DNA from 2 places in the Cohnella sp. LGH genome. Region 1 is predicted to be linked to the other one. Evidence: riboswitches for the same ligand, from Rfam matches in the RefSeq annotation. Region 1 holds a riboswitch; the other holds the start of a gene.
What was found. Region 1 has a riboswitch for cyclic di-AMP ahead of J4772_RS24795 (universal stress protein). Riboswitches for the same ligand answer to the same signal wherever they lie in the genome.
Positions count from the first base shown of each region.

Region 2: another riboswitch for cyclic di-AMP. It lies ahead of J4772_RS00475 (resuscitation-promoting factor); the one in region 1 lies ahead of J4772_RS24795 (universal stress protein).

Region 1 covers NZ_CP072117.1:5,890,808-5,895,827, reverse strand. The annotation lists gene J4772_RS24815 (ABC transporter ATP-binding protein) at 1-92, opposite strand, end outside; gene J4772_RS24810 (TetR/AcrR family transcriptional regulator) at 115-717, opposite strand; gene J4772_RS24805 (TrkH family potassium uptake protein) at 812-2,164, opposite strand; gene J4772_RS24800 (potassium channel family protein) at 2,196-2,858, opposite strand; gene J4772_RS24795 (universal stress protein) at 2,883-3,302, opposite strand; cyclic di-AMP (ydaO/yuaA leader) riboswitch at 3,433-3,582, opposite strand; gene J4772_RS24790 (TetR/AcrR family transcriptional regulator) at 4,515-5,020, opposite strand, start outside.
Region 2 covers NZ_CP072117.1:109,767-114,786, reverse strand. The annotation lists gene rsmA (16S rRNA (adenine(1518)-N(6)/adenine(1519)-N(6))-dimethyltransferase RsmA) at 1-105, opposite strand, end outside; gene rnmV (ribonuclease M5) at 110-661, opposite strand; gene J4772_RS00475 (resuscitation-promoting factor) at 833-1,990, opposite strand; cyclic di-AMP (ydaO/yuaA leader) riboswitch at 2,270-2,487, opposite strand; gene J4772_RS00470 (TatD family hydrolase) at 2,667-3,443, opposite strand; gene J4772_RS00465 (HD domain-containing protein) at 3,558-4,850, opposite strand.

The sequences.
Region 1 (5,020 bases):
ATTTCTCCTTTCTGGATGTGAAAGTGAAGTCCATCCAGGACAGGACGTTTGGCAGCAGGATAGACATAGGCTAAATGGGTCGCCTCGATCATATCGTTCACCTCGTAGGGTTAATTAATGGTCAGTGGTCGTTAAGTATTGTGCAACCGAAGTTGCTAAATGCTCGAAAGTATCCGAAAAATTGCCAATCGCTTTTTTTTGCAGCGAAAGCAGAACCAGCGAACGAATGAGATTGACAATCAGCGCGGGCTCCAGGTCGGCGCGCACAACGTTGCGTGATTGCCATTCTACGATAAGCGGCCCGAGCTTCTCGACGTCTCCAGCGTAGTTGCCTTCCCACTGGGAAGCGGGCACTTTGCGGATGATGGACTCAAGTTGCTCAGGCAAGAGCACTTCTTTCAAAATTGGATTGTCGATGATCAGTTCCAGAGATTGCTTTAAAAAAACGATAAACGCTTCCTTGTTCACGAGAGCGCTGTGGAGCTGCTGAAGCAGGCTGTGTTGAATGCGCTGCTCTTCTTGCTCCATTAAGGCGAAGAACAGTTCTTCTTTACTAGCATAGAAGGAATAGAAAGTCCCGGAAGCAATGCCGGAAGCTTTAGCAATATCACTGACGCTTGTTTTTTTAAATCCATACTGTGAAAACAATTCATATCCGGCATCCAGCAATTTGTTATGAATTCTGTTCTTTTCATTGTCATCAAATTTTCTTGGCATAAAGGCACCTCTTAGTGAATGTATGAATAAAATTATATTTCATTCATTAAAATGATGCAAGCTAAAAATAATAGGAGCGGAAGTCCGCTCCTGTCTAGCCAATCAGAATATGATCCTCGGGATAACCGATTTTGGAAGAACGTTTTTTTTGGGCTAAAGCAAAGGCCAGTGTAAGGGGACCCAAACGACCGGCATACATGGTAATGGTCACGATGATTTTGCCAAGCGGAGACAAATCGCTTGTGAGGCCCATGGATAATCCGGTTGTACTAAAGGCCGAGGTGGCCTCAAAGAGTATCTCCAGAAAGTGCTCCTCCAGCATTCCTTCTGAAATCGTCAGAAGAAGGGAGACCAAAAGGACTACCGCAAGGGAACTGATCACAACAGCCAATGCGCGCATGACCGTCTCGATGGCAATTTTGCGCTCGAAGGCGTGAATTTGCCCGCCGCCGCGGAACGTATTAATGGTTGCAAGTACGAGCACAAACATCGTATTGACTTTAATGCCTCCACCTGTTCCACCGGAAGCTGCACCAATGAACATTAAAATGATGATCAGGAATTGCGACGCGGCCAACATACTGCCAATGTCTATAGTATTAAACCCGGAGCTTCTGGGCGTAGCCCCCTGGAATAAGGCGGCCCATATCCGCTCCCCGGCAGACAAGGAGCCGAAGGTTGCGGGGTTCCAGCTTTCCAACAGGTAGATCAAGCAGAAGCCCGCGGCAAACAAAATACCGGAACCAAGCAAGACAACTTTGGCATGCAGGGATAATTTGCGCCATGAACGTTTGCGAAAAACATCCACGACGACAATATAGCCAAGCCCCCCGATAATAAACAGCAGGATGACGGTGATGTTGACTACAGGGTCGCCAACAAATGGAGATAAACTGTCCGACCATAAAGCGAAGCCCGCATTGTTAAACGCTGAAATGGAATGAAAGAGCGCATAATAAGCAGCTTGACCCCAACCCATATCGGCTTGCCAACGCAAGGTGAGTACCAATGTCGCCATTGCCTCAAATGCAAATGCGATAAGCACCATAAAGATCGACAATTTGACCAAGCCTTGCGATGATGTCGAATGCGTGGCCTGCTGAATGATCAGCCTTTGGCGAAGACCGATCCTTTTGCCGATCATGATAGCCACCATTACGCCGACGGTCATAAAGCCAAGGCCGCCGACCTGAATGAGCATCATAATGACGATTTGCCCGAAGGTAGAGAACACACTTCCCGTATCCACGACAACCAGGCCATTGACACAAATGGCGGAGGTTGCCGTAAAGAGGGCATTCAGCAGGCCGATCGATTGGCCGGATGATGATGAATAGGGGAGCATTAGAAGCAAAGCGCCTACCCAGATCAAGCAAAAAAAGATCATCAAGATGAGTTGGGGAGGGCTTGTTCGTGTTTTCAGCCGATTTACGATGGCGACAAGCATAGTGAAAAGAGAACGGCTATGCATACGATCTTCATTTCTGTTCATAGTCTTCTTCCAAGTCTCGAATATCCGTGTTACTGCCGATTATCACCAGAATATCTCCCGTGTTAATTTCATCCTCTGCCTTTGGTGAAATATTGATATGAACTCCTTTTTTGATCGCCATAATGGTACATCCGTATTTGGCCCGAATATTTAATTGTTGAAGAGTCTGTTCATTCATTGCAGGTGGGGCCTTCAGTTCAACCAAATTGTGAACGGGAGACAACTCAATGTAGTCAATCAGATTGTCGGAGCTTAATTGATTTCCAAGGCGAGCAGCCATGTCTCGTTCTGGATACACAATATGATCTGCCCCTACTTTGATTAGAACTTGCCCATGCATTTCGTTTTTAGCTTTGGCCGTTATTTTCGGTATATGCAATTCTTTAAGCAACAAGGTTGCCAAGATGCTCGCCTGCAGATCTTCTCCGATAGCAACAATCGCATGGGTAAAGTTTCGTGCGCCCAGTTCTTTCAGTACTCCTTCATCTGTACAATCTGCTTGCACAGCATGAGTCGCTACGCCGGATATGTCTTGTACGAGCTGCTCATCCTTATCAACGGCGAGTACTTCGTGACCATTCTGAATCAAAGTGTGCACCAAGCTAGACCCAAATCGGCCCAGGCCAATCACTATAAACTGTTTTTTCATGCATAGCACATCCTTTCCTTATGTCTATCTATCCCGACCCTCTTGAAAGGCGATAATATGAATATCGATTTCTCCAATTTTCTTTAATAGTTCATTGACAATGGAGCCATTCCAAATCTCTTGCCATCGTGTCATACCGGGGTGCCCGATGATTAATTGTGTGATTTGAATTTGCTCAGCCGTATCGACTATCACATCGGAGACCTTGTGATTGCCACGAGTTTTGGTCATAAACGTGGCATGGCATTCTTCGGATATCGTTTTCCAATGGAGAATGCGCTCACTTTTGTCTTGGCTAATCTGGTTATTCTCTTGTTCAGTCTGTACATGCAGTACGAACAATGGGCATTGATAAAGGGCAGCTAATCGGCCTCCTCGCCGGATCAGCCGTTCTCCGTTTGGCCCGTGGTACACACATACCATAATTTTCTCACTGCTTAACATGGGCTATACTCCTTTGCTGAAACTTGAAAGTAACAGAATGATTGCTGTGAAACGACAAAAAAGCTTGGAGCAGAGAAATTCTGCTGCCAAGCTTCGGATTGCTATGTCAGGACAAACCAAAGACGCATTCATGATCTCTCTCATGACGCCTACGAGGTTAGCTGTCGGATTCGGGTCTGAGAGTCCCCGTTCTTTCTGCAAAAGAAAGAATTCACCCCTGAAGCGATTATGCTTCGTTGGTTCCCCCGCTCCTCAAAAGAGGATTAAGCGATGAATATACAATTGTTGTAACTTATCATAAAGCAGTTAATTTCAAAAGTAAACAGCTGATCCGGGAAATCAATCATGGGTTGCTTGCATAGTTATGGTTGAATGTAGTGGTATTTTCAGGTAATAATACGAAGATAGAGCAAAGACGTTTCAATTTCTTTTGAGTGGGCAATGGAAAGGGGATCATTCGTTATGTTTTTCATAAGTTCAGATTTGCCCCACTTGAATCAGATTGGCGGTCTTGGATTTATGACTTATAGTTTATAGTGAGCTGGTAGTGGTCGTATTATCTATGTTATGCGCGCCTTGACAGTCATGGTTATTTCCGTGAGTGTGGTGATTGCAGGATTTTAAAGAGGTTCTTTTCGAAGTCACTTCGGCATTGAGAACGGACAGACATACGGTTCTGACACAGACGCCACTTCCAATGAAACGGGACCTGATTTAAGACACCTGAGGAAGCACTTGCCATACAGAAGAATAGACCTTCGGGTGGTCGTGATATCCCGCTATATGATGTTGATGGGAAAACCAAAATTGGTGTCTTTCATATTGGCTGATAATAATGGCAATAAAACAGTTCAACATCTTTAACCTAACGGAGAACGTTAGTTGGATGACAACAGCGGCAGTCTAAGGCATTATTTATCAAATCTTGGTCTGCCGCTCTTTCATTAATTGATCAGTCTAAAACTTATTTTTTAAAAGCTGACGATTCATCAATTCAAAAAACGCGCTAAATCAACGACATCAGTCTAACACATTATTTTTACCGAACAACACTTGCATTTGCATTGTCGCAAAAACACAGTCGGGAGAAATTCCGGTATCCCGAGGAGAAAGTTCTGATTGTCTAGAGATGCCTCCTATTTCTAACATCCTGAACCAAGATTAAAATCAGGGAAATGTTTAAGACCGGAGAGCGATCGGCAAGGTAACTAGTCATTCCTCCCAATTATGTTTGCTTCCGACAAGTCCATAAAAGAACAATTTATTGAGGTCCCCCGTCATCTTTTGCAGGTGCGGAAAGGCCTCTTCTTTTTGCATATAATCCTTGAACATTTGAATGAACACAAGGATTGATTCATTAGATAGGCCGGGATCGACATACCCTTGCTGTTTTCCCTCTTCAATTAGCGTCATCAGCCCCGGCATGATTTTTTCCTGCATCATCTTTTCCAGGTAAGGGACGCCGGTCGCGTACTTTTTCATGAAATGGGTAAAGGTATCGGGGTGCACATTATTGGCGGAATCGATCTTGGCAAACATCACGCTTTTGATCTTTTCGATAAAAGGCATGTCGTTGGTCAGCATTTTTTCATACTCCGACCAGATCTGATCGAGATAAAATACGAGCATTTCTTCAACAAGATTATGTTTGCTTCCGAAATAGTTGTAAATCGTCACTTGCGATACGTTGGCTTTGCTTGCTATTTCTGCAATGGACA
Region 2 (5,020 bases), 3.1 Mb from region 1:
CACATTCCCATCAATCAGAAAGTTTTGGCCGAGACTCTTTTTGAACGTAAACCCGTGCTTGCGAATAATTTCGCGCGTCCGGTTTGATGTGGCGATCTCCTTCATGCCTTTATCGTCCTTCCTGCTCCAACTGCTCCAGCGCCGCTTGAAATTCGGCCTTCGTAATCCGGAACATGAGGCATCTCTTGTAAAATTGTTTGCCGTTTGCGTAGCCTATGCCCAGAATCTCTCCCATACGCTCTCTGCGGCCCGCAGATGAGGCGTGTACGATCAGCCCGGCGGCCAGCAGGTCGTTCCACTCGATCTCCGCAGGCACGTCGGTGGCCGCCTCCGGTCCGCGCACCCTCTCCAGCGCCCGGCGAATCGCTTCATCGGATGCGTGCTCCACGCCGATGCCCCTGCGGCCTCGCGCCTCGTCCTTCGTCAGAAAGGCATGCTTGCAGTCCGGAACGCGCTCGGAGACGATCTTGCGGATACGTTCCCCCGGAGCGTCCGGGTCGGTGAGGACGATGACGCCTCTGCGTGCTTGCGCAAGCTCGATCCGCACAAGCACGTCCTCTCCGATCGCCGAGCCGCCCGTCTCGATCGTATCGGCGTTTACGGCCCGCTTGACCGCCGTCGTGTCATCCTTTCCCTCCACGACAATCATTTCTCGAATCATTCGTTTTCATTCCGCCTTTAATCCGTGCTTTTCCTTCAAGCGTATACGAGAATGGTACGAAGGGCAAGTCCCGAACCCTCCCTTCCGCACTGCTGCGCAACAAAAATCGGGAAGAGCCCAGAGGCTCTTCCCGACGCAAAGCTCTATTGGATCGAAGCCGAGCGATGCCGGCTAATCCGCGGACGGCTTGACCGGCCCGATCACGTACACCGTATACCCGCGTTTTAATCCAAACTTGTTGACGTGCGATTCGCTATCGAAGTAGACATCGATTTTCTTGCCTTTGACGGCTCCGCCCGTATCTTCGGCGCGGCGGAAGCCGATCCCTTCGATGTACACCCACCAGCCGAGCGGAATCACTTTCGGATCCACAGCAACCGTGCGGCCTTCCTTCACGGTCGTTCCGGTTCGGGTGATACCGTAGCCGTCGTCTCCTTTGGATTTACCCGTAGATGCGAACCCTGCCGAATACGCCGTCAACGTCACGTTGCTCAGCATTCGTTTTACTTTGACGCTCTTGCCGTTCAGCTTGACGACTTTCGCTTCTCCCGCTGTCGGCGGTCCGCTGAACGACGCCAAAGCCACTTCGGCCTTCTTCTTCGTTCCGATTGCGACAACCTGCTGTACAGCCGGCTTGGCAATCGTCTTCTCGATCATTTCCTGGCTGACCAGCTTGCCGTTCTCGTAAACCTTCTCGGTTTTATAGACGACCATGCCTTGTTTGCCTTCGGTCACGACCTTCGTCTTGCCTTCTTCAAGCTCCTCGCTCTTCTTCTCCACAACCTTGAAGGCGATCGGGCGCTGGGTCTCTGTAACCTCTTTGCGCACGCGAACGACCGATACGGTCATACCTTCCCGCAAAGGACTGTCAAGCTCCGGAACGACGCGGTCATTCTCGGATAGATTGAGGTTTAACGCCTTGATGACTCCCCCAACGGTATCTTCGCTTGAATAAGCGACTTGCTGTTTGCCATCCGCTTTGATCATAACGCCTACCGCCCGGTCGATAATCAATCGGCTTCCCTCTTCCAAGCTGGCCGTAGCCGCCATTGAGAGATGATCGTTAGGCCCGATGTAGATGCCCTGCTCTTCGAGCAAGCCGAGCACGTCCGAGGTTTTCGTAGAGATCGCCTTCGAGACGCCGTTGTCGATGATCGTAATGTTCTTGATTGCCGCCTTCTGCAGCAACGAAATGAACATGATGGAGATGGCAAAAACGAGAATTGCGGCCAATAGCGCTGCACGCAAATGCTCATGCTTCCAACGCAGTGCGAAAAGCTTGCCGGTCGGTCGTGGATCATGGGTTTCCTGAATAGGAATTGCGCCCATATCTCGTTCCTCCTTCATAGCCCGCCGTCGACTGTAATGCATGATGTTGTCTGACGCGACTAATCCAAAATGGTTAACGACACCTGGCGATCAGACCCGAAATTTTCGCGGATTTCGGCTGGATCGATCAGACGCCGCCTTCCCCAGTTCAGAATACTCACATGAGAGCATGTTACCCTGAGCAGTTGTGTTGGCAACACAAAAAGCCATCGAGACAGAGGACTGTTCGTGGCTTCCGCATGATTGAAAATAAGCTAAGTACTGTAGCGGCACGAGGGTGACCTCTCTCTATCACGCTTGCGGGGTTAGCTGTCGGATTCGGGCAAAGAGAGTTGCCCTAACGGCTGCATGCCTGACGCGTCACTCAGATAGAGCCGCCATCCCGACACTTGCCGCATTCACCCCAAGATTGCTCGGACCGCATTGGACGCTCATCAAGATCGTCGCCGCGTTGGGTCCCCCACTCTCCCGTTCGGGAGATTAAGCGCACTGGAAAAGGAATGTCATATTCGAACTTTCTGTTGATGATCATAACCTCTGCGCGATAACAGTGTAAAGACGGCTCATCCGACGAATTTAGCCGTTTTTACGGAAAATCGAAGGGAACTTGCGCGATTATCGCATCAAAAGCCAGTTTTTTCTTCGAAGCGGCTTGTTTTTCTCCCGTTTCTTCCGTTTATCTCGTTATCCCAAAACAGCGTCTGGCGTTATCGCCTGTTATTTTTGCAATTTCTTCCAGAGAAACGCCTTTTATTTCCGCTGCCGTCTCTGCGATCAGACGCACGTAAGCGGACTCATTTCGCTTCCCTCGATGGGGGTGAGGAGTCAAATAGGGGGCATCGGTTTCGATCAGCAAACGGTCCAATGGAACCCTTTCCAAAACCTCTTTGGGAACCCTTGCATTTTTGAATGTAACCGGTCCCCCGAAGGAAATATGGAAATTCATATCCAGGCATATTTGGGCCGTCTCCCAACTTCCGGAGAAGCAGTGCATAATTCCCCCGACCTCGGAAGCCCGCTCCTCCTTCAATAATTTTACAATGTCCTCGTGTGCGTCCCGATTATGAATCACGATAGGTTTTCCGATCCGCCGGGCCAGTCGAATTTGTTCGCGAAACACTGTCTGCTGAACGTCTTTCGGCGATGTGTCCCAATAATAATCAAGTCCGATTTCGCCGATCGCGACGACTTTCGGATGAGTGGTGCAGAGTCGCTCGATCCAGGCCAAATCCTCTTCCAGCTTCATGTCGACGGCATCGGTCGGATGCCACCCAACCGCCGCATAAATAAACGGGTATTTCTCCGTCAACGCCATCGTCGTGGGAATCGTCTCGCGGTTGAACCCGATATTGACGATCGTGTCTACGCCGGCGGCCAACGCGCGTTCTATCACTTCATCTCGTTCGCTGTCGAACTTGTGAGAATCGAGGTGAGCATGGGTATCAAAAAGCATCATAATGTCTCCTTTTTCGAGAGGTTGTTCAAAAAGTCCAATTTTGATCACGAAGCATCTCATAAAGCATACTCGACGTCGAATTTTATGTGTGATCGAAATCACTTTCTTCTATTATATAGACAACCTGGCGCGTGTCTCGGAACTGAGCAAATGAGCGTGAGGAAGCACTCGCTCCTCCGGATAATAAATGTAATCATTGCCTCGGTGCAAGCCGGCGATCGAGCGAATAATATCGGAGGCTGCCGAAATTTCCGTCAGCTCCTCCCGCTTGTCCAACAGCAAAATCGGAGGCTTCTCCTTACTGTCCGGCAGCACCCCCGGCTTATAGACGTCATACGGGGAATCCTCGGGCTTGTCGACTTCCATATGATAGGACGGATCGAGGCCGATCCTTCGCCACTCGCCGCGAACATCTTCTAGCCACCCTCTGTCCTCTCCGGTCAGCGGAGCATACTTGTACAGCCTCCGGTTCAAGAAGCGCCGGCATAGATCCGCGAGCAAATCGTCGCGTTCGCCCGCCCACTCGCCGAAAGCCGTCTGCACCATCGCCTCGTCGAGTCGCATGTACTGCGCCAGCGTGACGGAGCCGGACAGCAAAGCCCGGATCGGGTCAAGCATAAAGGAGAATGCGTAGCCGGACGCGAGAAGCTCGCTCGCTCTCCGGAAAATTTGCCGAAGCAATATTTCCGAGCTGCGGGTGACAGGGTGAAAATAAACCTGCCAATACATTTGGTATCTTGACATTAAGTAATCTTCGACGGCGTGCATCCCGCTGTCCTTAACGACGATTTTCCCCTGGAAGGGGCGCAGCACTCGCAAAATGCGGTCCAGATCAAACGTGCCGTAGTTCACTCCCGTGAAATAAGCATCGCGCAGCAAGTAATCCATCCGATCCGCATCCAGTTGGCTGGATACGAGGCTGACTACAATCGGTTTTTCGTATTTCTTGCGGATCACCGCGGCAACCTTGTCCGGAAATCGGTCATCGATTTCGCGCAGTACGCGGTTAATTCCGGTATCCCCTAAGACCACTTCGCAGGTCCACTCTTCATGGTCCGTACCGAAGATTTGTTCAATAGAATGCGAAAATGGGCCATGTCCGACATCATGCAACAAAGAAGCACAAAGACTGAGCAATTTTTCCTCTTGCGGCCAATCGCTGTATCCATTACGCTCAAACTGAGAAATCACTTTCCTTGTAATTTCATATACACCCAACGAATGGGAAAACCGGCTGTGCTCTGCCCCATGAAACGTAAGATAGGAGGTGCCTAGTTGGCGGATTCTTCTGAGTCGCTGGAACTCCGACGTATTGATGAGCTTCCAGACGGTCAGATCCTGCACGTAAATGGAATGATGCACAGGATCTTTGAAAACCTTCTCCTCGTGTAATCTCGATAACATGGAACATCACCTCATCATGGTCATTTTTCGACAAAGTGTCGTTGAAAAAATCGGTTTATGTCGAATATTGTCGAATTTCGTTTTCCTTATACTTTTGACCGTCTTAACGAGCTTTTTTTAGAAAATCACCATTCCTGAGAGGATTTTCAGACGATATTTAAGAATTTTAA